3 regions of the Klebsiella scottii genome follow, and region 3 is predicted to be linked to each of the others. Evidence: predicted binding sites of a transcription regulator. Region 3 holds the regulator's gene; each other region holds the start of a gene.

Region 1 (9,831 bases), 590 kb from region 3:
CTACTACCAGGGTACACCGAGCCCGGTTAAACATCCTGAACTGACCGATATGGTTATCTTCCGTGAAAACTCAGAAGATATCTATGCGGGCATCGAATGGAAAGCTGACTCCGCTGAAGCCGAGAAAGTTATCAAATTCCTGCGTGATGAGATGGGCGTGAAGAAAATTCGCTTCCCGGAACATTGCGGCATCGGCATTAAGCCGTGCTCCGAAGAAGGCACCAAACGCCTGGTTCGTGCTGCTATCGAATATGTCATCACCAATGACCGTGATTCGCTGACGCTGGTACACAAAGGCAACATCATGAAGTTCACCGAAGGCGCCTTTAAAGACTGGGGCTACGAGCTGATTCGCGAAGAATTCGGCGGCGAACTGATTGACGGCGGCCCGTGGCAGAAGGTCAAAAACCCGAACACCGGTAAAGAGATCATCATCAAAGACGTTATCGCTGACGCCTTCCTGCAGCAGATCCTGCTGCGTCCGGCCGAGTATGACGTTATTGCCTGTATGAACCTGAACGGCGACTACATCTCCGACGCCCTGGCGGCGCAGGTCGGCGGCATCGGTATTGCTCCGGGCGCTAACATCGGTGACGAGTGCGCGCTGTTCGAAGCGACTCACGGTACTGCACCGAAATATGCCGGCCAGGACAAAGTGAACCCAGGTTCCATTATCCTGTCCGCTGAGATGATGCTGCGCCACCTGCAGTGGTTCGAAGCCGCAGACCTGATCGTTAAAGGCACCGAAGGCGCTATCGCCGCTAAGACCGTGACCTATGACTTTGAACGTCTGATGGAAGGCGCTAAGCTGCTGAAATGTAGCGAGTTTGGCGACGCGATTATCGCGAACATGTAATCCAGTTTCTGGGTTAGACAAAAACGGGAGCCAATGAGCTCCCGTTTTTTATTATATGCTGTTCATTTTTGACTTTTATTAGTTTCAATTATCCGGTTTTTTTCTTACTTAAAATCATCTTAAAGCGACTTACCTCGCGGGTAAAAGCGTAAAACAATTTCGCATGCTTCCTCTATTAACCCGGTCAGGCATCTCTGCTCAGTTTGCGCTTTATTCAAAATTAAGTTGGCTCACTATATCCACGATAGTGAAAAGGCTATTTGATCCTGGGCCCTGACCGGAAATTCCTGATTATGGGCGAGGCCAGGTCACAACCTCAGATTTAACTGATTCACCCGACCGGTATTACGGCGTTACCAGGCGGTAACCCGTGCACTATTGTTGATGAGGGAACGCATCAGCGAAATAATGACGATCAATGTAAAGGTTTGTATGATCCTGAGCACAGTTTCTCCTCAATTTACCCTCACCCAGGGCCGCTGTTTCAGGCGTAACGCCGAAGTTAAATGAAAAGACCGATAATTTCAATACGTTATTACTATTCCCATCGCTATGATTTATAAGCAGATTAGTGACTTTTTTTTGCCTGCTTATTATAGGTGTCGTTTTGCGATTTTACTTATTAGCGCACTTACGTTTATTTACATATAAAGCGCAAAGCCATCAAATAATGTAGAAAAAAAGGAGGAGCTATTTCACTGTGTGTACAGTGATAATCATTCTCATTATCATAAGCATTTACTTACAAATATTAACTCTTCTGGGGATTATCTAAGTGAATGTAACTTTATGTAAGAAGCGCCCGATTGCGCTGTTTTTGGCTGGCTTCCTCACCTCACCGGCTTTTGCGGAAGAACCCACGGAGAAACTGGCTGACGATGAAACGATGCTCGTCACCGCTGAGCAGGGCCTGAAACAGCAGCCCGGCGTCTCGATCATAACTGAAGAAGACATTCAAAAAAGCCCTCCCGTGAACGATCTCTCCGACATCATCCGCAAAATGCCCGGCGTGAACCTGACCGGCAATGGCGCCAGCGGCAGCCGCGGTAACAACCGTCAAATCGATATCCGTGGCATGGGGCCGGAAAATACCCTGGTGCTGGTTGATGGCGTGCCGGTGAGTTCTCGTAACTCCGTGCGCTACAGCTGGCGCGGCGAACGCGATTCTCGCGGCGATACCAACTGGGTGCCAGCGGAAATGGTGGAACGTATTGAAGTGATCCGCGGCCCGGCAGCGGCCCGCTATGGTTCTGGCGCTGCGGGTGGCGTGGTAAATATTATTACTAAACGCCCCACCAATGACTGGCACGGCTCGCTGTCACTTTTCACCAATCAGCCGGAAAACAGCAAAGAAGGTGACACCCGCCGCGCGAACTTCAACCTCAGCGGCCCGCTGGCGGGTGACGCGCTAACGATGCGTCTGTATGGCAATATCAACCGCACCGATGCCGATGCCTATGACATAAATACCGCACAAAACGGCTCCTATGCTGCCGGTCGCGAAGGCGTGCGTAATAAAGATATCAGCGGCGTGCTGTCCTGGAAAATGACGCCAGCCCAGATCGTTGATTTCTCCTATAGCTATAGCCGTCAGGGCAATATTTATGCGGGTGATACGCAAAACAGCAATGGTAATAGCAGCGCTGGCGGTTTAGTTGAGTCGCTGTATGGCAATGAAACCAACCGTTTATATCGCCAAAACTATGGCATCACCCACAACGGTATTTGGGATTGGGGAACGTCCAGACTTAATTTTAACTATGAAAAGACCAATAACACGCGTTTAAAAGAAGGTACTGCCGGCAGCGTTGAAGGGATGATCAACAGCGATGTCTATTCGACCAGCCGTCTGGAAAGCTATCGCGCGGGCGGAGAAATCAACTTCCCGCTGCAGCTGCTGGTTGATCAAACGGTGACCCTGGGCGCGGAGTGGAACCGCGATGAGCTCAACGATCCGGCCTCTATGCAGTCGTCAAGCACTAACTTCTATTTACCGGGTAGCTCAGGCGATCCTTCTCAACGCAGCAGTAAAAATTCCGCAACGATTAGCTCGCTCTATTTCGAGGATAATATTGCCGCGACCGACAGCACCGAGATTATTCCGGGGCTGCGCTTTGACTATCACGATAATTTCGGCGCGAACTGGAGCCCAGGCCTGAATATTTCGCAGGGACTGGGGGAATATTTCACCATGAAAGCCGGTATTGCACGCTCGTTCAAAGCGCCTAATCTTTATCAGTCAACGCCGGGCTACCTGCTTTCTACGCGCGGCAACGGTTGCCCGATTGGCCTCAGTCAATGTTATTTACTGGGTAACGATAATCTCGATCCTGAAATTAGCGTGAACAAAGAGGTGGGGATTGAATTCAGTCATGCCGGCTACGCCGCTGGCATTACCTACTTCCGCAATGACTACAAAAATAAAATCGTGTCCGGCACCTCGGCCATTTACACCAACGGCACCTATAACGTGCTGCAGTGGGAGAATGGCGGTAAAGCCATCGTTGAAGGGCTGGAAGGCAACCTGACCATTCCTCTGATTGCCGATACGCTGGAGTGGCGCTCTAACGCCACCTACATGTTCCGTTCTGAAAGCAAGAAGACCGGCAATCCGCTGTCGGTGATCCCGGAATTTACCATCAACTCCCAGCTGGAATGGCAGGCCACTGAAGATCTGAGCGCGAACGTTAACTGGACGCAATATGGCCGCCAGAAACCACGCCAGTATGCGGAAACGTCCCTTGAAAACAATAACGGTCTTTCACAACGTGAAATTAGTCCTTATTCCATCGTTGGCCTGAACGTTAACTACGATATCACCAAAAATCTGCGCGCCAATGCGGGTATCAACAACCTGTTTGATAAGCAGATCTACCGTGAGAACGCAGGGGCTTCGACGTATAACGAACCGGGTCGCGCTTATTACGCCGGCGTAACCATGTCGTTTTAATTAATGGTGGGCGGCCTGAGGGCTGCCCCCACTATTATTTACGGTCCGGCCGATTAATGCGCGATAGCGTTCCTGGCGATGGCTCCCGTTTCTTATGCCGCGCAAAAATTCCCCTCAGCCCTGCTAACCAAACTGGCCGCTACTGAGCCTGTTTTCGCGTCAACGATGATTTGCCTGGGTGGCTTTTGTTTTATCGGCCAGCTATTGGCGCGTGAGCTCAATCAGGGCGCTGATCGGATGAAGGGGAGGCGTTATCCGCCGCTTCCTGGTTTATCTCATCGCCATGCGTGCTGATCAGCTGCGTTAGCGCGATTTGCTCATGGAATTTTGTCAAAAGAAGCTCAGCGTCCGTTTTCAGGAGGTCTTCGGAAGATTCAAGAACCGAATTTATCGCCTTAGAGACGCTGCCTACCAGTTCTGATACGCCGCCTTCTTTGCCGATGGCAAGCATTAAGGCGCTGATCAGTAAAGACTGTGCTTCAACCTGAGCCGCAAGCTGTTTGCTCTCCGCGTCCATAGAAGAGATTTTCGCGATGATGCTGAGAATGACATTGTTCATGATACTCCTCAAATCAATAAGATAAACGGGGTTGCCGATGGCTATCTTCGTTGTTGGTGCGGCGAAATACCCATAGCACATAAATATGCCAGAAAAAATATCTTCAGTGTTAGCAGGGCCGCGATCTTGCAGGAATGCCGCAAGGAAACGGGCGAATATGCTTAACCGCGGTTCATCCGCGCGCGAGGGTCAGGAAGCCGCCTTTTTGCGTTCGGCAAAATAGTGCGCCGGCGTGCTGCCCATCATTTTTCTGAACATGGTTATGAAGGCATTAACGGACTCATAGCCTAATTGCGTCGCGACGTTTTGTACGGACGTACCGCTGGCCAGCTCCTGTAGCGCAATAATCAAATGCAGCTGCTGGCGCCAGCGCCCGAAGGTCAGTCCCGTCTCCCGCTGCATCAACCGCGCCAACGAGCGCTCGCTGAGCGCCAGCCGCTTCGCCCACTCTTGCTGCGTGCTGCGATCTTCCGGATGGCTCACCAGCGAATCGGCCATAGCGCGTATTTTGGCATTGGCTGAGACCGGCAGGCTGAAGTTCTGCTGCGGCATAGCGGCTAACTCATCGAGCGTCACCCGGGTCAGCCTGGCCGCATGGCTATCCGCTGGATACCCGACGTCCTCGCGGGTTAACCGCTCGACCAGCTCTTTGATCAGCGGAGAAACCTCGAGGGTACAGCAGCTATCCGGGAGCGCCGCGGCCCCGGGTTCAATAAATAAATAGTTGAGGTGCGCATTCCAGGTGGCTTTAGCGCTATGGGGGATGCCGCCGGGGATCCACACGGCACAGTCGGGGGGGACGATCCACAGGTTATTTTCCGCGCGACAGATAACGGCGCCGTAAAGCGCGATGATCAACTGCCCCTTACGGTGGGTGTGGACCGGCACTTCCGCGGCGTAGTCAACGAAATCAAGATGCCGGGCGACCGCCGGGCACCCGGCGGCGTCAGGATCAAAGAAGGTGGTGGCGTATTGAGGTTGCATCGCATTGGCAGTATTTAGGGATTTTTTGACAGAATATAGTATTTAATGAGATGTACAAGCCGGTAATAATTGCCGGCATGAGCAAAATATACGTTCGTCCTCCCCGCCTGCTGCGGGCTAAAAGCGTGGTCTTCCGTCGTGCGGGAGCGATACTGGCCTCGCCCGCCTTCCTGAGCGATGCCAATGCCTTGCTGTACTCCGCCAGGAGCTTTGCGGCCGCGATGCTGGCTTATTACATCGCCTTATCTATTGGCCTGGAAAGGCCCTCCTGGGCCATCATTACCGTCTATATTGTGTCGCAAACGTCGGTTGGCGCGTCGCTGAGCAGATGCGTCTATCGTCTGACAGGGACGCTGGCGGGCGCCGGGGCAACCGTTTTAATCGTGCCGGTTTTTGTCAATACGCCGATAGTTTGCAGCGTGGTGCTCACCGGCTGGATTACCTTCTGCCTTTTCCTGTCGCTGCTTGAACGCACGCCCCGCGCTTATGCCTATGTATTGGCCGGTTACACCGCCAGCCTGATTGGCTTTCCCGCGGTACTCGCTCCCGGCACAATTTTTGATGTCGCCATCACCCGGGTGCAGGAGATCGCGATCGGCATCCTCTGCGCCGCCCTTGTCCACAGGTACGTTTTGCCAAAACGGCTATCAGGACTGTTTAACGGCAAGGTAGCGGAAACGCTGGGTTCTGTACGCCAGACGATCGCCCGCGCGCTAACGGGTAAACCCGATGAGGCCTCAGAGAGCCTGCGGCTGGCGCTGGCGCTGCAGTTCCTGCAGGGGGTCAATCACCATCTCCCCTATGACTTTGCGCTCCCGGGTTCCGCCCTGAAGGGGAGAAAAGCCATCCATGACCGGCTGGCGCAGCTGCTGGTGGTCAGCGGCGAATTGCGCGATCGCCTGCAGACGATCGATGCAGTACCTGGCGACCTGCAGCGGCTGCTGGACGATGTCATAAAATGGCTGGCCTGCGAGGAGGCGGGAGAGCGAAAAATAGCGGGAGAAGCGCTGGAAGAACGCAGCGCCCGGCTAACGGCGCGGCTCGCTTCGGATGCGCAGACGTTCGCACAAGAGCTGCAGGTGAGCCTGGCCCGTCATCTCCGGCAGGCAATCAGCCTGCTGCTGCACTGCGAACGACTCGCTGACGCCATCCGCCATGCGCAACCCGCGCAAATACCGACCGAAAGCAGGGCGGTAAAGGGCTACGTTTTCCACCGTGACGGCCTCGCGGCTGCGCGTACCGCGCTGGGGGCTTTCACGATAATACTGAGCGGCTGCCTGGTATGGATTTACTCTGCCTGGCCCGATGGCGGCACGGCGGTTTCCATTCTCGGGGTCTGCTGCACGCTGTTTGGCAGTTTCGATACTCCGGCACCCAATATCGTGAAGTATATCGTCGGCTCAGCCTATGGCGTGACGGCGAGCCTGATCTACAGCTTCGTCCTCCTTCCTCAGATTACCGATTTCAACGTGCTGGTTGCGGCGCTTGCTCCGGTCTATTTACTGGCCGGATCGCTGCAGGCGCGGCCGCCCACCACGTTTATGGCTATGGGGATTACGCTGACGCTGCCCATTTTGTGCGAGCTAGGCGCCCACTACAGCGGAGACTTCGCCGTGGCGGTCAATACGGCCATCGCCCTATTTGCCGCGACCGGTTTTGCCGTGGTGAGCATGAGCGCGCTGCAAACGGTGCAGGCAGACTCCGCCATCAATCGCCTGCTGCGCATTTGCCGGCGCGACGTCAGGCGCAGCCTGAAGGGGACTTTTGCGCCGGATGAGGCGCGGTGGACGAATTTGATGATCGACCGAACGGCGCTCCTGCTGCCGCGCCTGCAGCGAAGCCGGCAATCGTCGGGGCAGGCGCTCAACCAAATGCTGCACCATCTGCGCGTGGGGCTCTGCGTTATGCGGTTACGCCGTTTACGCCTTCAGATGGGGAGTGAAGCGGTAACGGAGATTGACGAGCTGCTTTCCCGGCTGGCCCGCAGGGAAAACACCGCGGCGTTACGCCAGCGAATCGAAGCCATAGCTGAGCGTTATTCTCCGACGACGGATGATCCATCGCGCCGGCTGACAGACGAGCTGGTTGATCTGCACTGTGCCTTGAGAGAACAAAACAGGGAGCCATCCGATGATGAGCGACGTTAATTTTGGCGGAGTCTTCGTCCCCGGTCTGCTGGTGGTCGCTCTGGTGGCCTTAGCGTGTACGCTGCTGCTGGTGCCGCTTTTCACTTTCAGCAGGCTGTACCGCAGTTTGCCCGCTCGCCCGCTGATCGGGTTCGCAACTTATATTTTTACCTTTTTCCTGCTTATGCAGGGACTTAACGCGCTGGGGTTATTAGCATGAAGTCATTTCTATCTCTGTTGAGCCGCTACGCACTGACGCTAAGCGCGGTCGCGGCGGCGTCCATTCTGGCTTTCACGATGTGGCAGCATTATGCCGAGAAACCCTGGACCCGGGATGGTCGGGTTCGTGCGGATGTAGTGCGGATTGCGCCGGATGTTTCCGGGCCCGTAAACGGCGTGGCAGTGAGGGATAATCAGTGGGTCAATCAGGGCGATATTCTCTATACGATCGATCCGCACTGGCTGAAGCTGGCGGTGGTAAGCGCCCAGGCCGAAGTTGAAGCCAGGCGCCATGAGATGTCCATGCGCCAGGATGCCGCCCGTAGACGCGTACAGCTCAGAAGCGTGATTTCAAAAGAGGATCTCCAGCAAACGGACAGCGCGGCGAACGTCGCGGCGGCGAACTATCATGGCGCGCTGGCGTCGCTGGAGCTGGCGCAGCTTAACTTATCCCACGCCACGGTTCGGGCGCCGGTCGCGGGCTACGTCACGCATCTCAGGCTGCGTCCCGGTGATTACGCCACCGCCGGAGTGACCACCGTTGCCGTTATCGATGCGCAGAGCTTCTGGATTGTGGGCTATTTTGAGGAGACGAAGCTGCGTCATATTCGCGTGGGCGATACCGCGCAGATCGCGCTGATGGGATTTGAACCGGCCATAACCGGCCACGTTGAGAGTATCGGACGCGGGATAGGCGACAGCAATGACGAGACGGGCGGGCTGGGTCTACCGGAGGTAAACCCGACCTTTAGCTGGGTGCGGCTTGCGCAGCGAGTGCCGGTACGTATCCATATAGACACGCTACCGGCGGGGATCGAGCTCGTCGCCGGCCTGTCCGCGAGTATCGCCATCATCCCTTAATGGCGAATAATCTGGCGATGTTACTTGTTTGCAAGTTCCCGGCGAACGATCTCTGCGCCTGCGCTTAAGGCATGGAGTTTACCCGTGGCTACCCGGCGGGAGAGGGGAGCCATGCCGCAGTTGGTAGAAGGATAGAGCTTGTCGGCATCGACAAACTGCAGCGCCTTACGCAGGGTACCGGCGACCTCTTCTGCCGTCTCGATGGTGTTGGTCGCCACGTCGATGGCCCCGACCATCACTTTTTTACCGCGGATCAGCTCAAGCAGATCCATGGGAACGCGCGAGTTATGGCACTCCAGGGAGATGATATCAATATTAGAGGTTTGCAGTTTAGGAAACGCTTCTTCATATTGGCGCCACTCTGAGCCTAAGGTCTTTTTCCAGTCGGTGTTGGCCTTGATGCCATATCCATAGCAGATATGTACCGCTGTTTCGCATTTCAGCCCTTCAACGGCTCTTTCTAAAGCGGCGATCCCCCAGTCATTGACCTCATCAAAAAAGACGTTAAAGGCGGGCTCATCGAACTGAATAATATCGACCCCGGCCGCTTCCAGCTCTTTCGCTTCCTGATTGAGAATTTTTGCGAATTCCCAGGCGAGTTTTTCGCGGCTTTTGTAGTGGTTATCGTACAGCGTATCGATCATCGTCATGGGGCCAGGCAGGGCCCATTTAATCGGTTGAGTGGTCAGCTGACGTAAAAATCGGGCATCTTCGACAAAAACGGGCTTTTGCCGAGCCACGGCGCCAACCACCGTCGGCACGCTCGCATCATAGCGATTACGAATTTTAACGACCTCGCGTTTCTCAAAATCAACTCCGCTGAGGTGCTCAATAAACGTGGTGACAAAGTGCTGCCGCGTTTGCTCGCCGTCGCTGACGATGTCGATGCCCGCACGCAGCTGGTCTTCCAGGGACAAGCGCAGAGCATCCTGTTTCCCCTCGACGAGCTCCTCATTGTGCAATTTCCACGGCGACCACAGGGTCTCAGGCTGCGCAAGCCAGGAAGGTTTAGGTAAGCTGCCGGCGGTTGAAGTGGGTAATAATGTTTTCATAATGGATGACCTTTTATTTTCGATTAATCAACGAGGGCAGCTAGCAGACCATTGCGCAAGAATATTCTGGTATGGTTTGATGAAATGCTCTTCGGTAAATTTTCCCTGTTCAATAGCCAGCCGGCTACGCTCTTCCCGGTCATAAACGATTTTGGTCAATGAATGATCCTGGTGATTCAGGTTGGGCTGATAGTATTGTCCTGCCGCCGAGTTGGCATTGTAAA
Region 2 (9,831 bases), 2.2 Mb from region 3:
TAAATCCCTGTCGGAAGCCAGCGACGCCATCAACCGCGCCATGACCCAGCTCGGGGTGCCGTCCAGCGTCCGCGGCTCGTTCGCCGGCACCGCTCAGGTTTTCCAGCAGACTATGAATTCGCAGATCATTTTGATTCTGGCGGCGATTGCGACGGTCTATATCGTGCTGGGGATCCTCTACGAAAGCTACGTGCATCCGTTAACGATCCTCTCCACCCTCCCCTCGGCGGGGGTCGGCGCGCTGCTGGCGCTGGAGCTGTTCGGCGCGCCGTTCAGCCTCATCGCGCTGATCGGAATTATGCTATTAATTGGAATAGTGAAGAAAAACGCCATCATGATGGTCGACTTCGCGCTGGAGGCGCAGCGTAACGGCAACCTGCCGCCGGAAGAGGCCATCTTCCAGGCCTGCCTGCTGCGTTTTCGCCCCATTATGATGACCACCCTCGCGGCGCTGTTCGGCGCGCTGCCGCTGGTGCTATCCGGCGGCGACGGCTCGGAGCTGCGCCAGCCGCTGGGGATTACGATCGTCGGCGGTCTGGTGGTAAGCCAGCTGCTGACGCTGTACACCACGCCGGTGGTGTATCTGTTCTTCGATCGTCTGCGGCTGCGTTTTTCCCGAAAAATCAGGCAACCGGTAAGCGAATAACATGACCGATCTCCCGTCCAGCGTGCGCTGGCAGCTATGGATAGTGGCATTCGGCTTCTTTATGCAGTCGCTGGATACCACTATCGTCAACACCGCCCTCCCCTCGATGGCCAAAAGCCTCGGGGAGAGCCCGCTGCATATGCATATGGTTATCGTCTCCTACGTGCTGACGGTGGCGATTATGCTGCCCGCCAGCGGCTGGCTGGCGGATCGGGTCGGAGTGCGCAATATCTTTTTTACTGCCATTATCCTGTTCACCCTCGGGTCGCTGTTTTGCGCCCAGGCCAACACCCTTGACCAGCTGGTGCTGGCCCGCGTGCTGCAGGGCATCGGCGGCGCCATGATGGTGCCGGTAGGCCGCCTGACGGTGATGAAAATCGTCCCCCGCTCGCAGTATATGGCGGCGATGACGTTCGTCACCCTCCCCGGCCAGGTCGGGCCGCTGCTGGGTCCGGCCCTCGGCGGCGTGCTGGTGGAATATGCCTCCTGGCACTGGATTTTTTTAATCAACATTCCGGTCGGCATTATCGGCGCTATCGCCACGCTCTCGCTGATGCCGAACTACACCCTGCAGACGCGCCGCTTTGATATGCTCGGCTTTATCCTGCTGGCCACCGGCATGGCGACGTTAACCCTCGCTCTTGACGGCAAAAAAGGGCTGGGTATTTCTCCGCTGCTGCTGACGGCGCTGGTGGCTATCGGCATCGCCTCCGTTGTTCTCTATCTGTGGCACGCGCGGGGCAATGACGGCGCGCTGTTCAGCCTCGACCTGTTCCGCAACCGCACCTTCTCCCTCGGGCTCGGCGGCAGCTTCGCCGGGCGTATCGGCAGCGGCATGCTGCCGTTCATGACGCCGGTATTCCTGCAAATTGGCCTCGGCTTCACGCCGTTCCACGCCGGCCTGATGATGATCCCGATGGTGCTCGGCAGCATGGGCATGAAACGCATCGTGGTGCAGGTGGTGAACCGCTTTGGCTACCGCCGGGTGCTGATTGTGGCGACGATCGGCCTGGCGCTGGTCAGCCTGCTGTTTATGGCCGTCGCGCTGGCGGGCTGGTACTGGCTGCTGCCGGTGGTGCTGTTTTTACAAGGCATGATCAACTCCAGCCGCTTCTCGTCGATGAATACCCTGACGCTGAAGGATCTGCCGGACCCGCTGGCCAGCAGCGGCAACAGCATGCTGTCGATGGTGATGCAGCTGTCGATGAGTATTGGCGTCACCATCGCCGGCATGCTGCTGGGGATGTTCGGCCAGCAGCACCTCAGCGCCGATGCGGCTACCGCGCATCAGGTCTTTCTCTACACCTACCTGAGCATGGCGGTCATTATCGCGCTGCCGGCGCTTATTTTTTCCCGCGTACCGGATGACATCGAAGGCAATACCGTCATCGCCCGCCGCAAAAGGAGTGAACCGTGAAGCTTTGGCGTCCCGGCATTACCGGCAAACTGTTTCTCGCCATCTTCGCCACCTGCATCGTGCTGCTGATCAGCATGCACTGGGCGGTGCGTATCAGCTTTGAACGCGGCTTTATCGACTACATTAAGCGCGGCAACGAACAGCGGCTGACGATGCTTGGCGATGCCCTCAGCGAGCAGTATGCCCAGCACGGCAGCTGGAAGTTCCTGCGCAACAACGACCGCTTTATTTTCCAGCTGCTGCGCACCTTTGAGCGCGACAACGACGATCGCTCCCCCGCCGGCCACGGCCCAGGGCCTGACGGCGAGCGGGGTCCCGGGCCAGACCGAGGCCCGCCGCCGGACAACGGACCCCGCGGTCCCGGGCCGGATATGCCTCCGCACGGCTGGCGAACGATGTTCTGGGTGGTCGATCAGAAAGGCCGCGTGCTGGTCGGCCCGCGGGAGCCGGTGCCTGAAGACGGTACCCGCCGCGAGATCCTCGTTGACGGCGCTCCGGTAGGGGCGGTCATCGCCTCGCCGGTGGAGCGCTTAACCCGCAATACCGATATCAATTTCGATCGGCAACAGAAGCGCACCAGCTGGCTGATTGTGGCCCTGGCGACCATCCTTGCGGCGCTGGCGACCTTCCCGCTGGCGCGCGGCCTGCTGGCGCCGGTTAAACGGCTGGTAGAAGGAACCCATCGCCTCGCGGCGGGTGATTTCTCCACCCGGGTCACCGCTAGCGGCGGCGATGAGCTTGGCCGCCTGGCGCAGGACTTTAACCAGCTTGCCAGCACCCTTGAGCGCAACCAGCAGATGCGTCGCGATCTGATGGCGGATATTTCCCACGAGCTGCGCACGCCGCTGGCGGTTCTGCGCGGCGAGCTGGAGGCGATTCAGGACGGGGTACGCAAATTCACCCCGGACTCTATCCCCTCCCTGCAGGCGGAAGTCGCCACCCTGACCAAGCTGGTTGACGATCTGCACCAGCTGTCGATGTCGGATGAGGGCGCGCTGGCCTATCAGAAAAACTCCGTGGATATCATCACCCTGCTGGAAGTCGCGGCGGGGGCCTTCCGCGAGCGCTTCGCCAGCCGCGGGCTGGAGATCGGCGTATCGTTACCGGAAAGCGCCATGATTTTTGGCGACGGCGACCGCCTGATGCAGCTTTTCAATAACCTGCTGGAAAACAGCCTTCGCTATACCGATAGCGGCGGCAAGCTGCTGATTAGCGCCAGTCAAAACGGTCGGATGCTGATCGTCGACTTCGCCGATAGCGCCCCTGGCGTCAGCGATGCCCAGCTGGAGCGCCTCTGCGAACGATTCTACCGCGCAGAAGGTTCGCGCAATCGCGCCAGCGGCGGCTCCGGCCTCGGGCTGGCTATCTGCGTCAATATCGTCGCCGCCCACGGCGGCACCTTACGGGCCGGCCATTCGCCTTTTGGCGGGGTTAGCATTAAAGTAGAGTTACCTCTGGAACGCGATTTACCGAGAGACGTATGATTGAATTACCTGTTGATGAAAACACTCCGCGTATTCTTATCGTGGAAGATGAACCCAAGCTCGGCCAGCTGCTGATCGACTATCTGCTTGCCGCAGGCTATGCGCCGACGCTGATTAATCACGGCGATCGGGTTCTGCCCTACGTTCGCCAGACGCCGCCGCACCTGGTCCTGCTGGATCTGATGCTGCCGGGCACCGACGGGCTGACGCTGTGCCGTGAAATTCGCCGCTTCTCCGACGTTCCGGTGGTGATGGTGACGGCCAAGATTGAGGAGATCGACCGCCTGCTGGGGCTGGAGATCGGCGCCGACGACTATATCTGCAAGCCCTACAGCCCGCGTGAAGTCGTGGCGAGGGTAAAAACCATCCTTCGCCGCTGCAAGCCGCGTCCGGAGCTGCAGGCGCTGGATGCCGTCAGCCCGCTGATCGTCGATGAAGGGCGTTTTCAGGCCTCGTGGCGCGACAAGCTGCTGGATCTCACCCCCGCCGAGTTTCGCCTGCTGAAAACCCTCTCCCAGGAGCCGGGAAAAGTGTTCTCGCGCGAACAGCTGCTGAACCATCTCTACGATGATTATCGCGTGGTCACCGACCGAACCATCGATAGCCATATCAAAAACCTGCGCCGCAAGCTGGAGTCGCTGGACGCAGAGCAGTCGTTTATCCGCGCCGTCTACGGCGTCGGCTACCGCTGGGAGGCGGACGCCTGCCGGCTGGCATAGGCCGCAGGATACCGTTCTGCCCGCGCGATTACCCGCCAGCTGGCGGGTAATTTTTATGCGAAAAACGCCTCCGGCGCTCTCGCCCATATGGCGCCGACGAGTCCGCGCAGCAGGAGCATTTGCCGTCATTGACCCGCCGACCCGGCGCTGGCGGCGTGAAAGGGTTTACCTGCCTCCCCCACGGCGCTACAATGCCCGCCCTTAATGTGGGGACACTCCCCAACTCGCCCACCAGGTGCGGCGAATCTGACCTGTCATCAGAACGAGAAAATCATGTTTAAACCGGAACTCCTTTCCCCGGCGGGAACGCTGAAAAATATGCGTTACGCTTTCGCATACGGCGCAGATGCCGTTTATGCCGGCCAGCCGCGCTACTCTCTGCGCGTGCGCAATAACGAATTCAACCACGAAAACCTGCAGCTCGGCATCAACGAAGCCCATGCGCTGGGGAAAAAGTTCTACGTGGTGGTGAACATTGCGCCGCATAACGCCAAGCTGAAGACCTTCATTCGCGATTTGAAGCCGGTAGTGGAAATGGGGCCGGATGCGCTGATCATGTCCGATCCGGGCTTAATCATGCTGGTACGGGAAAACTTCCCCGAGATGCAGATCCATCTCTCGGTACAGGCCAACGCCGTCAACTGGGCAACGGTAAAATTCTGGCAGCAGATGGGGCTGAGCCGGGTCATTCTCTCGCGCGAGCTGTCGCTGGAAGAGATTGCCGAAATCCGCAGCCAGGTGCCGGAGATGGAGCTCGAAATTTTCGTTCACGGCGCGCTGTGCATGGCCTACTCCGGCCGCTGCCTGCTCTCCGGCTATATCAACAAACGCGATCCGAACCAGGGGACCTGCACCAACGCCTGCCGCTGGGAATATAACGTCCAGGAAGGCAAGCAGGACGACGTCGGCAATATTGTCCACAAATATGAGCCGATCCCGGTACAGAACGTTGAGCCAACGCTGGGGATCGGCGAGCCGACCGACCGGGTATTTATGATTGAAGAAGCCAAGCGCCCGGGCGAATATATGACCGCCTTCGAAGACGAGCACGGCACCTACATCATGAACTCGAAGGATCTGCGCGCCATCGCCCACGTTGAGCGCCTGACCAATATGGGCGTGCACTCGCTGAAAATCGAAGGCCGCACCAAGTCCTTCTACTACTGCGCCCGTACCGCCCAGGTCTACCGCAAGGCGATCGACGACGCCGCCGCCGGCAAACCGTTTGACGAAAGCCTGCTGGAAACCCTCGAAGGGCTGGCCCACCGCGGCTATACCGAAGGCTTCCTGCGCCGCCATACCCATGATGATTATCAGAACTACGAGTACGGCTACTCTCTCTCAGAGCGCCAGCAGTTTGTCGGGGAGTTTACCGGCGAACGTAACGGCCAGCTGGCGGCGGTGGCGGTGAAGAACAAATTCACCCTCGGCGACAGCCTTGAGCTGATGACGCCGCAGGGCAACGTCAACTTCACCCTCGAGCATATGGAAAATGCCAAAGGCGAAGTGATGCCGGTCGCCCCCGGCGATGGCTACACGGTCTGGCTGCCGGTACCGGAAGATATGGTGCTGCAGTACGCCCTGCTGATGCGCAACTTTGCCGGCCAGAGCACCAGAAACCCGCACGGCAGCTAGTTTACCAGGGTTATTTTTTCAGGATGCACGGATATTAGAAACGGATCACATACCGTTTCGCTTAAAGCCGGTATCATCCATTTCGCTGAAAAACATAACCCATAAATGCTAGCTGTACCAGGAACCACCTCCTTAGCCTGCGTAATCTCCCTTACGCGGGCTTATTTTTTTATTATTAACCTATCTACGTCCGCATGCTGTCCATGCCTGGATACCGGCTTTGCTTTACCAGGTGCCCTCTTTACAGCGGAGACCCATCCGCGATCGTTCCCCTGATATTAAAAACAATTCCCCGCCTTTCCCGCTGCTTTGGTTCCTCCTGGGCGACAAAACCTCCGTTCAGGCGCGGCCATCAATATGTTGTCGCCATCAGCCGCTCTGACCGGAACGGCGCTCTCCCGCTGGCCCAGGAGTGACATGCTTTTTATCCATCATTCATTAGACAGATAATTATAACCACCTCAATTAAATGATAATGATAACTATTTGCATTTGTTTAATTAGAGGCATAAACTGCAATTCTTTATTTTTTTAGTGTTTTAAACCGGTAATTAACCATCTACTGGTTTTTCATCACTAACATTGTTGGATTTTCGATATCTTTTTAAAAAATAAGGAAATTTCATGGGAAAACGCGCCTTAATCCTCACCTTATCGACGTCGGTTTTTACAGGTTCGACGCTTGCAGAGGGAAAAAATGACAATGAAGAAATTATGGTTGTTTCATCTACAGGGACCGCTGAAAATACCCTCTCCGGATCTGATTTAAACAGATTCAGAGGGATTGCGAATGCAGATATTTTTTCCTCTGAAACATATATCCAGTCAAATAATATGAGAAATGAGGCGGGTGCGATTGATCCAGGAATCAGGGGACTGCAGGGAGAAGGCCGTGTTCCGGTGTTTATTGACGGCTCGCTGCAGTCGACCCACACGTCAAGAGGCTATCAGGGAACCAGCGACAGAACGTATATCGACCCTGATTTAATCAGCAATATCACCATTAGCAAAGGGGCCTCACAGAATAACAATGCCTTTTCATCCGGCGCCATCGGTGGGGTAATAAATATAAAAACCCTCTCCACGGAGGATATTATCAATCCCGGCAATAGCTACGGCTTACTTCTTAAGCTAAGAACGTTCAACAATAATAAAAAGCCTGATATCCCTGATGATTATGCGGAGCAGAGCTATTATCAGCTGACGGACAAGCCCCGCGGGTATGATTTTAGAAATGGCTCCGCCACGCTTGCCTTTGGCTTCAGAGATGATACGGTTGATACCGTGCTTGCCTATAGTAAAAGATCTACCGGGAACTATTTTTCAGGGAAAAATGGCTTTAAAAAATTCAACGATCCGGTGGTATTTAAAAATGAAGAGGTCGTAAACACCTACTTTGAAAGCGAGTCATTTATTTATAAGCTTGCGATCAACGCGAATGATGATCATCACTTCAACCTTGCGTACCGCAACCATCGTCAGCAGGCCGGTGAAACGTTGGCTGCCTACTGGTATAAAAACGCCAATGACATTGACTTCGAGCCCCTGCCTGCGGGCGTGGAATCCATGCCACAATGGAAACCTGGCAGCGCGATTGTTAATGCCTACAGTGCCGGATATACCTATACCCCCGTTAACAACAGGCTGATTAACTTAAATCTGAACTACTGGATAACCGATACGAACTTAAAGCAATATAACGGCCTGTGGGCATTGGGGACCAATGCGCAACAATATCTGCATGCCTATAGCAACAATAAAAATGGTATAGCCATTGTCAATGAAAGCCAGTTAAACATGCTCACGCTCCGCTACGGGTCGTCAACGCAAAAAGAAAAGCTGGCGCCAAAATCTGACGGTCTGACCCGGTTTACCGCCTATCCCACCTCGCGGCATGGCGAGAGAAGGGAAAATGCCCTTTTCGTCAACGGGATGATTGAGAGTGGTCCGCTCCAGGTCAATCTGGGTATTAATTATCATAATTCCGCAGCCAACGATTTTCAGACCAATCAAAGCGTAAAATATCAGGCTAAAGCAGACCTGAGTTCCGAAATAAGCTATGCGCTGACCCCAGGCACAACCGTGTTTGTGAAAGCAGCCAGAAACTACAGAATGCCGAGCCTGTATGAAACCACGGTATCGAATGAGATTTTCAGCTATAACCCGGCGGACCCGATCGCGCCAGAAGTCTCCCTGCAAAAAGAAGTTGGGGTTAAGATACATCGCCCGGCTTTATTATCCGCGGAGGATGCTCTCGACCTCTCCCTCTCCTGGTTTAACAACAGGACCAATAACTTTATCTCTCCCGGATTAAAGGATAAAACCGCGGGAATGCCGGCATGGCAGGATAACTTCACGTTTATGAATTATGATAAGCTCGATTTATCCGGAATTGACTTTTCGCTTAAATACAACAGCGAACTGTTCTACTCTGCCATTTCCGCAACCTTGTATAGCAAAACGGCGGTGTGCTCAAACTACTATGCGCAAAAATATAACACCAGCAGCTGCAATAACATGGGCTTCGCCTGGGGATTAACGCCCACCAGAATTCCCGCCAAACAAAATATCTCTGTGAATCTGGGGAAAAAATTCCGCAATGAAACCGTCGATGCTGGCATCAGATACAGATATCACTCGGCGAAAACAAACCCTGCGGGATGGCTTGAGGGGACAGCAGCCAACCCGGTTATCGAAATACCTTCCGGGTACCAAATTGATTTGTATGGAGAATATATTTTAAATAAAAATGCGACCTTTTTTGCCGCGGTTAATAATGTCACAGATCGCTATGATATCCAGCCCGGAGCGGTTATCAGCATGCCAGATCCCGGCAGAACGGTAATGCTCGGCGTTGACCTCCGCTTCTGATCGTTCCCCACCAGAGGCGCTATCAGGGAAGAGGGCGATTTTTGCGCCCTCTTCCCTGCCGATTATGCGCTATGAATACTTATCTCCAGGCCGCATCCGGGTTACCCGGCTCATACTTCGAAGAAGTCGACCTCCCCGCCGGCAAGATGATACATGCTGCCAACAATTTTGATTTTCCTTTGTTCTTCCAGCTTTCTCAGCACCGGACTATTTTTCCGAATATTTTCGATTGTCAGCTCGACGTTTTTCCGCGCCACGGCATCAACAAAGTCGTAATTACTGCCTTGACGTTCACCGCTGTACTCGGTTTTTGCGATGGCCGGTTTAATTTCATCGAGTAAGCCGGTCAGGTTACCTAATTCGGCATTATCGATGGCCCCGCGGACGGCGCCGCAGCGGGTATGCCCCATCACCAGCACCAGCTTCGCACCGGCGACGGCGCAGGCAAACTCCATGCTACCTAACATATCGCGGTTGCTGATATTACCCGCTACCCGAGAGTTAAAGGTTTCACCGATCCCCGCATCCAGAATAATTTCTGCCGGCGCGCGCGAGTCGATACAGCTGAGGATCACCGCCGCCGGGAACTGCCCCGCCAGGCTGCTGCGCTTTTGCTGCAGATAATCGTGCTTAAGCGGGCGGTTTTCCCGGAAACGCAGATTACCCTGTTTAAAATGTTCAATTACCGCATCCGGCGTCATACCGTCGCGTTCCTCTTTGCTCAGAGACGCGGCAAAAGAGATCGTCGGTACCGATAAGGCCGCCAGCCCGGTGATGGACAGCGCGGAAAGCGCTAACGTCTGCTTCAGAATGGTACGACGTGAAGGTTCAGCTTGTTGGTTCTGTTTCATAATATCTCTCTATGGACCGGGTTATTCAAATTACGCAGATAATCTCCTGGTAAAGAACAACCAAACTAAAACCACACGATATATAGAGAAATTTTTTTGCCCTTTGTTTCAATAATGACGCTCGCAGGGGCAGATTGTTAATATGAAGAAGCCTTTTTGAAAAGACAATTAACATAAAGCGCACAGTTTAAAAACCGTGCGCGAATAA
Region 3 (9,831 bases):
TCGGGCTGGCCTTCGCGCAGATGTTTACTCCGGAAGCAGGCAAGGTCATCATGGCCCTGATGGTGATGTCCTGCTGCGGTTCGCTGCTCGGCTGGCAGTTCACTATCGCCCAGGTCTTTAAATCATCGGCCGATGAAGGCTATTTCCCGAAAATCTTCTCTCGGGTCACAAAAGTGGACGCTCCGGTTCAGGGTATGCTGACCATCGTGATCATCCAGAGCGGACTCGCGCTGATGACTATCAGTCCGTCGCTGAACAGCCAGTTCAATGTACTGGTAAACCTGGCGGTAGTGACCAATATCATCCCGTATATTCTGTCGATGGCCGCGTTGGTGATTATTCAGAAAATGGCGAACGTCAATCCGGCGAAAGCCAAATCCGCCAACGTTGTGGCCTTTATCGGCGCACTGTATAGCTTTTACGCGCTCTACTCCTCCGGCGAAGAAGCCATGCTGTACGGCTCGATCGTCACCTTCCTCGGTTGGACGCTTTATGGTCTGGTATCGCCACGTTTTGAGCTGAAAAACAAACACGGCTGATACCTGGCGAACCCGGATTATCGGCGATGCGCAGGAGCGGCTGGTGAGGTAATCTGAGTACAGTGATATAAAAAAGGAGCCCTGCGGCTCCTTTTTCGTTTAGGCGTTTTTCAGCACTTCGCTGACAATTTCTACCGCCTCTTTCTCAATCTGCTTGCGATGCTCTTCGCCGAGGAAGCTTTCGCAGTAGATCTTGTAGGCGTCTTCCGTGCCTGACGGACGGGCGGCAAACCAGCCGTTATCGGTCATCACTTTCAGACCGCCGATCGACGCGCCGTTGCCAGGCGCGGCGGTCAGGCGAGCGGTGATTGGATCGCCCGCCAGCGTACTTGCGCTGACCATCTCCGGCGACAGCTTCGACAGCGCCGCTTTTTGCGCGGAAGTTGCCGATGCCTGCAGGCGGTTATAGCTCGGCGCGCCGAAGCGTGCGGCCAGCTCATCATAGTGCTGCTGCGGGTTTTTACCAGTGACGGCGGTGATTTCCGCGGCCAGCAGGCACATGATGATACCGTCTTTGTCGGTGGACCACGGCGTGCCGTCAAAACGCAGGAACGAAGCGCCCGCGCTCTCTTCACCGCCGAAGCCAAAGCTGCCGTCAAACAGGCCGTCAACGAACCATTTAAAGCCTACCGGCACTTCCACCAGCTTACGGCCAAGGTCACCGACCACGCGGTCGATCATCGCCGAGGAGACCAGCGTTTTGCCGACGGCAACCTCTTTGCCCCACTGCGGACGGTGCTGGAACAGATAGTTGATCGCCACCGCCAGATAGTGGTTCGGGTTCATCAGACCGGCCGGGGTAACGATGCCGTGACGGTCGTAATCCGGATCGTTGGCGAAGGCCAGATCAAACTTGTCGCGCAGCGCCAGCAGGCCAGCCATCGCACACTCGGACGAGCAGTCCATGCGGATGGCGCCGTCTTTATCCAGATGCATAAAGCGGAAAGTTTGATCGACATGATCGTTAACGATGGTCAGATTCAGCTTGTAGTACTCTGCGATGCGCTTCCAGTATTCAATACCGGAACCGCCCAGCGGATCGACGCCAAGCTTGAGGCCCGCTTTTTGAATCGCCGCCATATCGACGATATCCGCCAGCCCTTCAATAAACGGCTGAACCAGATCCTGCTCTTTCACGTGGCCGGAGGCCAGAGCAGCATCGAGGGAGATGCGCTTCACGCCCTGCAGGCCGGAAGCCAGCAGTTCGTTAGCCCGGTTCTCCACCACTTTGGTGACGTTGGTATCAGCCGGACCACCGTTCGGCGGGTTGTACTTGATACCGCCATCTTCCGGCGGGTTATGCGACGGCGTAATCACGATGCCATCCGCCAGCGGACCACCATTTTTGTTGTGCACCAGAATAGCGTTGGAAATCGCCGGCGTCGGGGTGAAGCCGTTGTTTTCCTGCACGATCACATCAACACCGTTAGCTGCCAGTACTTCCAGTACGGAAATAAAGGCCGGCTCGGAGAGCGCATGGGTATCCTTACCGACGTAGCATGGACCGGTAATACCGTTCTTCGCGCGATCTTCCGCAATTGCCTGAGCAATCGCCAGAATATGCTGCTCGTTGAAGTTATGGCGACCTGCGCTGCCGCGATGGCCAGAGGTCCCGAACTTCACCGCATGCTCCGCATTGCCTGCTTCCGGCTTCAGTACATAGTACTGGGCAGTCAGCTGGGCGACGTTAATCAAATCACTCTGTTGTGCAGGCTGCCCCGCACGCTTATCGATTGCCATTGCCTGATCCTTCTGATGCAAGGGTGAATAAAGCTAGATCGTGCCGCAAACCTTCTCAATCAACTCCGCGGGGAATTGCATTGACTGCATGATATGTTCAATCATGCTGCATTTACGGCCAGTATTGGTATTGGTAATCACCCACCACGGCGTGCCGGGGACCTGCTTAGGTTTGGTCTGATTGCCGCTTTTCAGCAGGATGCGGGCGTCTTCAGCGAAATAGGTACGCGTACGTCCGTGCAGAGACTCGGTGGCCGCAGCAAACGCTTTGCCGTCCAGCGAGTAAAGCGTCGTCAGTACCAGCATAAAACGGTTTACCGCGCGCTTTTGTTCGGCATATTCATCAGATAACAGCAGCTCGCGCACGGCGCGGACCTTATCCTTCACCGGATTCGCGGGCCTGGCCTCAACAACAGCGGTCGGAGCCGGAGCCGGCGCGGCTTTCGCGACGGAGGTGGCAGTCTGGGAAGCGGCGGAAAATTTCAGCATGCGCCGTAAAATGTCGGATGCACTCTCACCAATATGCTGGGTGTGGCTGGCAATATAGCGATAGAGATCATCATCAACTTCAATTGTTTTCATCTTAATCCAGTGCGATATCTTATTCTGAATACAAGTTGTCAGGATTATAAGGACAAATCCTAACCGCGGATAGCGTCAAACCAGGATGGCGGTAAAACTCAGATAGCTCTGGGTCTTGCAGCCGGATGGCAGAATGTCCAACATAATACCCTAACCCGACGGAGCGAAAAAAAGAACTTTGCCATGAAATTAAATAGCCGCGCGCAATCTGCACAAAATCCGCACAATAATTCCCCTGTGGTCCTGGTTCACGGTCTGTTTGGCAGCCTTGATAACCTCGGTATCCTCGCACGCGACCTGGTCGCCGACTACGATATTTTGCAGGTCGATATGCGCAATCACGGTCTTTCCCCGCGCGATCCGCAGATGACCTACGCCGCTATGGCTCAGGATCTGCTCGACACCCTTGACGATCTTCAGCTGGAAAAAGCGACCTTTATCGGCCACTCAATGGGCGGTAAAGCGGTGATGGCGCTGAGCGCCCTGGCCCCGGAACGCATCGACGGCCTGGTGGCTATTGATATCGCGCCGGTGGATTATCACGTCCGCCGCCATGACGAAATCTTTGCCGCCATTAACGCCGTGACCGCTGCCGGCGCCGCAACCCGTCAGCAGGCGGCGGCAATTATGCGCAAGCATCTGCAGGAAGAGGGAGTCATTCAGTTTCTGCTGAAATCCTTCGTTGACGGCCAGTGGCGTTTTAACGTGCCGGTCCTGTGGAATCAATATAGCCATATCGTCGGCTGGCAGCCGGTTCCCGCGTGGCCGCATCCGGCCCTGTTTATCCCAGGCGGCAACTCTCCCTACGTGACCGATGAATATCGCGACGCGCTGCTGGCTCAGTTCCCTCAGGCCCGCGCGCACGTGATTGCCGGCGCGGGCCATTGGGTCCATGCGGAGAAACCGGAAGCGGTATTGCGCGCAATTCGTCGATATCTCTCCTTTTTAGCGGCATAACTGGCTAAAAACTGCCCGACCGCGCCGCAGAATGCCTGCGGTCGTTGGCGCAGCGGTTCGCCTGATGTATTATGGCGCGCTATCTGTGTCGGCAATGGCCCGACAACTCGTTTCCCCGAAGTCACTCTGAATCATGGCAAAAGAACAAACGGACCGTACGACATTAGATTTGTTCGCAACCGAGCGTCGCCCGGGTAGACCAAAGACCAATCCGCTTTCGCGCGACGAGCAGCTGCGCATCAATAAACGCAACCAGCTTAAACGCGACAAAGTTCGCGGCTTAAGGCGCGTGGAGCTCAAGCTCAACGCTGAAGCGGTTGATGCGCTCAACGAGTTAGCTGATGCCCGTAATATGAACCGTAGCGATCTGATTGAAGAGATGTTGATGAACCAGCTGGCAGCCCTGCATAGCCAGGGTAAAGTCTGAGAAACCTCAAAAACAACACTTTCATGTAGCAGAGTGTGCAGTCGGGTGTGATTGCTGTTTCCGCGCCCTTCCCTGTTCTGCTATGATTGCCGTTATCTGCGGGCATTACGCCACTACCACATCATTAAGTTTCAAGAGGTTATTTTACTCATGGCAATCATCGGCATCTTTTTTGGCAGCGACACCGGCAACACCGAAAATATTGCAAAAATGATCCAAAAGCAGCTTGGTAAAGATGTTGCTGATGTTCACGACATTGCCAAAAGCAGCAAAGAAGACCTGCAAGGTCATGATATTCTGCTGCTGGGCATCCCAACCTGGTACTACGGTGAAGCGCAGTGTGACTGGGATGATTTCTTCCCGACGCTGGAAGAGGTCGATTTCAACGGTAAGCTGGTAGCCCTGTTTGGCTGCGGCGACCAGGAAGACTACGCTGAATACTTCTGTGACGCGCTGGGTACCATTCGCGACATCATCGAACCGCGCGGCGCAACCATCGTCGGCCACTGGCCGACTGCAGGCTACCATTTTGAAGCCTCTAAAGGTCTCGCCGATGACGACCATTTCGTCGGTCTGGCTATCGATGAAGACCGTCAGCCTGAGCTGACCAACGAGCGCGTAGAGAAGTGGGTTAAACAGATTTCTGAAGAACTGCATCTCGAAGAAATCAAAAACGCCTGATCGTTAAACGGCGCTACCTTCGGGTATCGCCGTATTGATAGGTAAAAGCAATAAAACTAATAGCTACAAGTTTTTAACTTTTAATCACATATCTGTACAATGTCCTCTGATTTAACGAGGAGACGTGACACAGTTTGTAGCGTGTGCCTCGTTTTTGACAGCATACAAGGCTCGATGCTTGCGGTTTTCATTTCATCATGGCAGTTCTATAATGAGACGCATTACATCGGGTGATTCTCTGTATTACTTCCGCTAATGGAAGTAGATCGTTTAGCAACAGGACAGATTCCGCATGACTGACAACAATACCGCATTGAAGAAGGCTGGCCTGAAAGTCACACTTCCACGATTAAAAATTTTGGAAGTGCTGCAGGGGCCGGATAACCATCACGTCAGCGCGGAAGATTTATACAAACGCCTGATCGACATGGGTGAAGAGATCGGTCTGGCTACCGTTTATCGCGTACTGAACCAGTTTGATGATGCCGGCATTGTTACCCGCCATAATTTTGAAGGCGGTAAATCCGTTTTCGAACTGACGCAGCAGCATCATCACGATCATCTGATTTGCCTCGATTGTGGCAAAGTGATCGAATTCAGCGATGACTCCATCGAAGCGCGTCAGCGTGAAATTGCCCACCGTCACGGTATCCGCCTGACCAACCACAGCCTGTACCTGTACGGCCACTGTGCAGAAGGCGATTGCCGCGAAGATGAACACGCGCACGACGCGGTGGAAAAATAGTTTCCCGCAGCGTAAGCAGCAAAAAGCCAACCCGCAGGTTGGCTTTTTTTATGCCCGCAAATACGGAGTACGAGGGAAATCAGGGCCGGGTATTGTTGCTGCGGATCTCTTTCCAGATCTGGTCGCAGCGGGCTTTCACCGCCTGATCGTTGCCGGTGCGGGTCGCCAGGATACACTGCTGATAATCCAGCACGCGCACGCTTTCCTGATTAGCGAACTGCTGATGCTGCTTATCCTCTTTAAGAACGTTCAGCACGCTCTGGCACGCCTGAACTTTATCCGGATTCCCTTCTGCCGTATTGATGCAGGCGCTGTAGGCATCCTTCAATTTAGTATCTTCTTTTGGCGCCGGTGACTGCGTACAGGCCACCAGACCCGATGCCATGATGGCGATGAGCAATAGCTTCTTCATAATCAACCTCACGGGCTGGCGGCAGGCTTACGCCCGCCGCTACGGCATCAGAAAATAGTGAACGGGGCAATAACCATAAACTTCACGTCGCGCTCATCCTGGAAGATGTTGCCGTAACCGCCGCTCCAGCTTGGAATATCGGAGTGGTTGTCGTACTGAGTGAAGTGGAGTTTGAACAGCGTTCCTTTCGCCCGGCCGTCCTGCACGGTATACATGGCATCGAGGCTGTAGGCCGACTCTTCCAGACGTTTGTCCGCGTTGTAGTACGCATCGGGCGTCGCCATTTTGCCTGGTTTCGCATCCCACGCGTAAACGTAAGACGCGCCAAACGCCCAGCCCGGCATATTCCAGTTTTTCATGTCGTACATGGCGCCGAAGAACACGGCTTTTTCGCCGTTGGCGTTGAAGTCTGAGCGGTTATCCCACCACACGTCCAGGCGACCGTTAGAGGATGCGTAGGTTGGAGTCATACGCTGCAGGAAGTAGCCCTGCTGACCTTCAGCCTTCACCCAGGTGCCTTCCAGACGCAGGTCCAGCACGTCGGCAACCTTGTAGCCAAAGGTTAGCGCCTGTAGCCAGGCGGTGCCGTCATAAATATCGTTCGCGCCGCCGTTGCTGACCTTATCGCGGGTACCGTAGAACTGATAGCTGGTGCTTAACGGAGCGCCGGCGACGTCAAATTTATAGCTGGCCTTAGCAAAATACTGGTCGATATAGCCTTGAGCCTGGCCAAACGCGGCTTCCAGCACGAGGTCATTTTTAAAATCATATTTGGCGCCCAGAGAGTGCAGATAATCGACTTTCGTCTTCTTATCGTTCTGATAGAACTCATCCATCTCAATGTGCCACGGCGCTTTGTATTCGTTCGTCCACATGTAGGAGAAACTCAGCGCGCCAGAGTCGCCGTAATCAAAGTTGGCTCCGGCTTCGGCACCTTGATAAGTGCCCGGCATAAAGCTCCAGTGCGGAGCCAGCAGCGTTTGCCCGGTTGGCTGAATATAGCCAGCGCGCGCCCACGCCGGGCCATACTTAAATTTTGCCGCCGCTTTATAGAGGCTAATCCCGCTCTTGTCGCCGGAGTAATCTTCGTCGTAGGCTTTATTTCTTGAGGAGAAGGCAATTTCGTTCGGGTGACCGCTTTCGCTGCTTTCCGCCATTTCAATTGCGGTAAAGGCAGCCACGTCAATACCAAACATATCGGCAGCATAGCCGGACTGGAAATCCAGGTTGGCGTTCCAGGTTGAATGCGAAAGGTTGGTTTTGTACTTATCGCCGTCGGTGACGTCTTTACGGTCGCGCTCACGCTGCCAGTAATAGATACCGCCGGTTAACGTGGAATCATCAATAAAACCTGCTGCGCTGGCCTGCGGAACAACGATCCAGCTCGACATCGCGGTGACGGCGGCAATAGCCAGCGCCAGCGTACTACGTTTGCCACTAAACGTACGCATGTGCATATCCTCTTTGACGTTTTAAAACGCGGAGCCAAAGGCAAGCCGCGAAAAATAAATAAGACTGCTAAAAAGCGGTGCGGTAAAAATCCGCATATCCACTCTGGATAGACTATTTTTCGTGACGCGAATTATCAATCTCTTTCGCCGACCAAAGCTTAAGATTATGACAAAGCGCACATAATCTATGTCTTTTTGTTACAGCCTGGGATTTCGTACATTTAGCGCGGAAGTATTTGCAAAATCAGGATAAAAGATGAGATGGAAACGCTTACAGCGGTTTTTTACACAAAAATAACAGACGGGCCAGGCGGGATATATTACAAGCTGTAAACAAGATTAATTCGCATCGCGAAAATAACCAAATGAGTCAGCTAAATGCGGAAATAAAAAAACGCCGCGCGATGCGGCGTTTTTGATGACGATGCGGCGACGCGGGTTTATGCGCCGATCTTCGCCCAGGTATCACGCAGGCCAACGGTGCGGTTGAACACCAGACGGTCGGCGCTTGCATAGCGGCTGTCGAGGCAGAAGTAGCCTTCACGCTCGAACTGCAGGGCCTTACCGGCCTGCGCCTGCGCCAGGCTCGGCTCGGCGAAGCCGTGCTTGATAACCAGCGATTCGGGGTTCATTACTGCAAGGAAGTCCTCTTCTGCGCCCGGATTCGGCACGCTGAACAGACGGTCGTACAGGCGAATTTCTACCGGCAGCGCGTGCGCCGCGCTCACCCAGTGGATAACGCCCTTCACCTTGCGGCCGTCCGCCGGATCTTTGCTCAGCGTATCGGCATCATAGGTGCAGAAGATAGTGGTGATATTGCCCTCTGCATCCTTCTCTACGCGCTCGGCTTTGATCACGTAGGCATTGCGCAGGCGAACCTCTTTGCCCAGTACCAGACGCTTGTACTGCTTGTTGGCTTCCTCACGGAAGTCAGCGCGATCGATCCAGATCTCACCGCTGAACGGCACGTCGCGGCTGCCCATCTCCGGCTTGCTCGGGTGGTTCGGCATGGTCACATTTTCACTGCCGCCCTGCGGATAGTTTTCGATAACCAGTTTTACCGGATCGATAACGGCCATTGCGCGCGGGGCGTTTTCGTTCAGATCTTCGCGAATGCAGGACTCCAGCGACGCCATTTCAATGGTGTTGTCCTGTTTGGTCACGCCGATGCGCTTACAGAACTCGCGAATCGATTCGGCGGTATAGCCGCGACGACGCAGGCCGGAAATGGTCGGCATACGCGGATCGTCCCAGCCCTCCACATGCTTCTCGGTCACCAGCTGGTTCAGCTTGCGCTTGGACATCACGGTATATTCGAGATTCAGGCGCGAGAATTCGTACTGGCGCGGGTGAACCGGGATGCTGATGTTATCCAGCACCCAATCGTACAGGCGACGGTTGTCCTGGAACTCCAGCGTACACAGAGAGTGCGTGATGCCTTCCAGCGCATCGCTGATGCAGTGGGTAAAGTCGTACATCGGGTAGATGCACCACTTGCTGCCGGTCTGATGGTGATCGGCGAATTTAATGCGGTACAGCACCGGGTCGCGCATAACGATAAACGGCGAGGCCATATCGATTTTCGCACGCAGGCAGGCTTTACCTTCCGCAAAACCACCGGCGCGCATTTTTTCAAACAGCGCCAGGTTCTCTTCTACGCTGCGATCGCGGTACGGGCTGTTTTTGCCCGGCGCTTTCAGCGAACCGCGGTATTCGCGAATTTCTTCCGCCGACAGTTCGTCAACGTATGCCAGGCCTTTATTAATCAGTTCAACGGCGTAGCTGTGCAGCTGGTCGAAATAATCAGACGAGTAGCAAACTTTCCCGGACCAGTGGAAACCTAACCACTGCACGTCGTTTTTAATCGACTCAACGTATTCGATATCTTCCTTCACCGGGTTGGTGTCATCGAAGCGCAGGTTGCATTGGCCTTGATAATCCTGAGCAATGCCGAAGTTCAGGCAAATCGATTTCGCGTGGCCAATGTGCAGATAACCGTTCGGCTCCGGCGGGAAGCGCGTATGAACGGTGGTGTGCTTACCAGTAGCCAGATCTTCATCAATGATCTGACGAATAAAGTTAGTTGGGCGGGCTTCTGCCTCACTCATCGTGGGTTCCTCAAAGCGTAAACAACGTATAACGGGACATGATCTTACAAGCAGGACGTGGAGACAACTATTAGTTACTGAAAATACGTATCTGAAGGAGATTATGGGGTCATTTGCTGCAAAAAAAAGCGGCGGAGGTTTCCCCCCGCCGCACAGGCATAAACTCTACTCAGGAGCCTTACTTGCCTT

The links. The regulator Fur, encoded in region 3, represses iron uptake genes when iron is present. The targets are predictions, from matches to a motif close to ATAATAATGAGAACNACTATCAA.
Region 1: a site for Fur is predicted at 1,566-1,588, ahead of QFI97_RS17635 (TonB-dependent siderophore receptor). Genes of this name have one in related genera too.
Region 2: a site for Fur is predicted at 6,371-6,393, ahead of QFI97_RS09950 (TonB-dependent receptor domain-containing protein). Genes of this name have one in related genera too.

What each region holds. Positions count from the first base shown of each region.
Region 1 is NZ_JARXNI010000020.1:2,115,032-2,124,862, reverse strand. It holds gene icd (NADP-dependent isocitrate dehydrogenase) at 1-856, shown strand, start outside; gene QFI97_RS17635 (TonB-dependent siderophore receptor) at 1,632-3,806, shown strand; gene iraP (anti-adapter protein IraP) at 4,024-4,365, opposite strand; gene QFI97_RS17625 (AraC family transcriptional regulator) at 4,555-5,349, opposite strand; gene QFI97_RS17620 (FUSC family protein) at 5,427-7,496, shown strand; gene QFI97_RS17615 (DUF1656 domain-containing protein) at 7,480-7,695, shown strand; gene QFI97_RS17610 (efflux RND transporter periplasmic adaptor subunit) at 7,692-8,555, shown strand; gene QFI97_RS17605 (methionine synthase) at 8,576-9,607, opposite strand; gene QFI97_RS17600 (DUF1852 domain-containing protein) at 9,635-9,831, opposite strand, start outside.
Region 2 is NZ_JARXNI010000020.1:463,331-473,161, reverse strand. It holds gene mdtC (multidrug efflux RND transporter permease subunit MdtC) at 1-646, shown strand, start outside; gene QFI97_RS09970 (MFS transporter) at 648-2,063, shown strand; gene baeS (envelope stress sensor histidine kinase BaeS) at 2,060-3,547, shown strand; gene baeR (envelope stress response regulator BaeR) at 3,544-4,266, shown strand; gene trhP (prephenate-dependent tRNA uridine(34) hydroxylase TrhP) at 4,540-5,901, shown strand; gene QFI97_RS09950 (TonB-dependent receptor domain-containing protein) at 6,526-8,772, shown strand; gene QFI97_RS09945 (carbonic anhydrase) at 8,883-9,623, opposite strand.
Region 3 is NZ_JARXNI010000020.1:2,706,852-2,716,682, forward strand. It holds gene potE (putrescine-ornithine antiporter) at 1-539, shown strand, start outside; gene pgm (phosphoglucomutase (alpha-D-glucose-1,6-bisphosphate-dependent)) at 639-2,279, opposite strand; gene seqA (replication initiation negative regulator SeqA) at 2,313-2,861, opposite strand; gene ybfF (esterase) at 3,045-3,818, shown strand; gene ybfE (LexA regulated protein) at 3,952-4,245, shown strand; gene fldA (flavodoxin FldA) at 4,396-4,926, shown strand; gene fur (ferric iron uptake transcriptional regulator) at 5,219-5,671, shown strand; gene QFI97_RS20425 (ChiQ/YbfN family lipoprotein) at 5,751-6,083, opposite strand; gene chiP (chitoporin ChiP) at 6,131-7,534, opposite strand; gene glnS (glutamine--tRNA ligase) at 7,975-9,642, opposite strand; gene nagE (PTS N-acetyl glucosamine transporter subunit IIABC) at 9,821-9,831, opposite strand, start outside.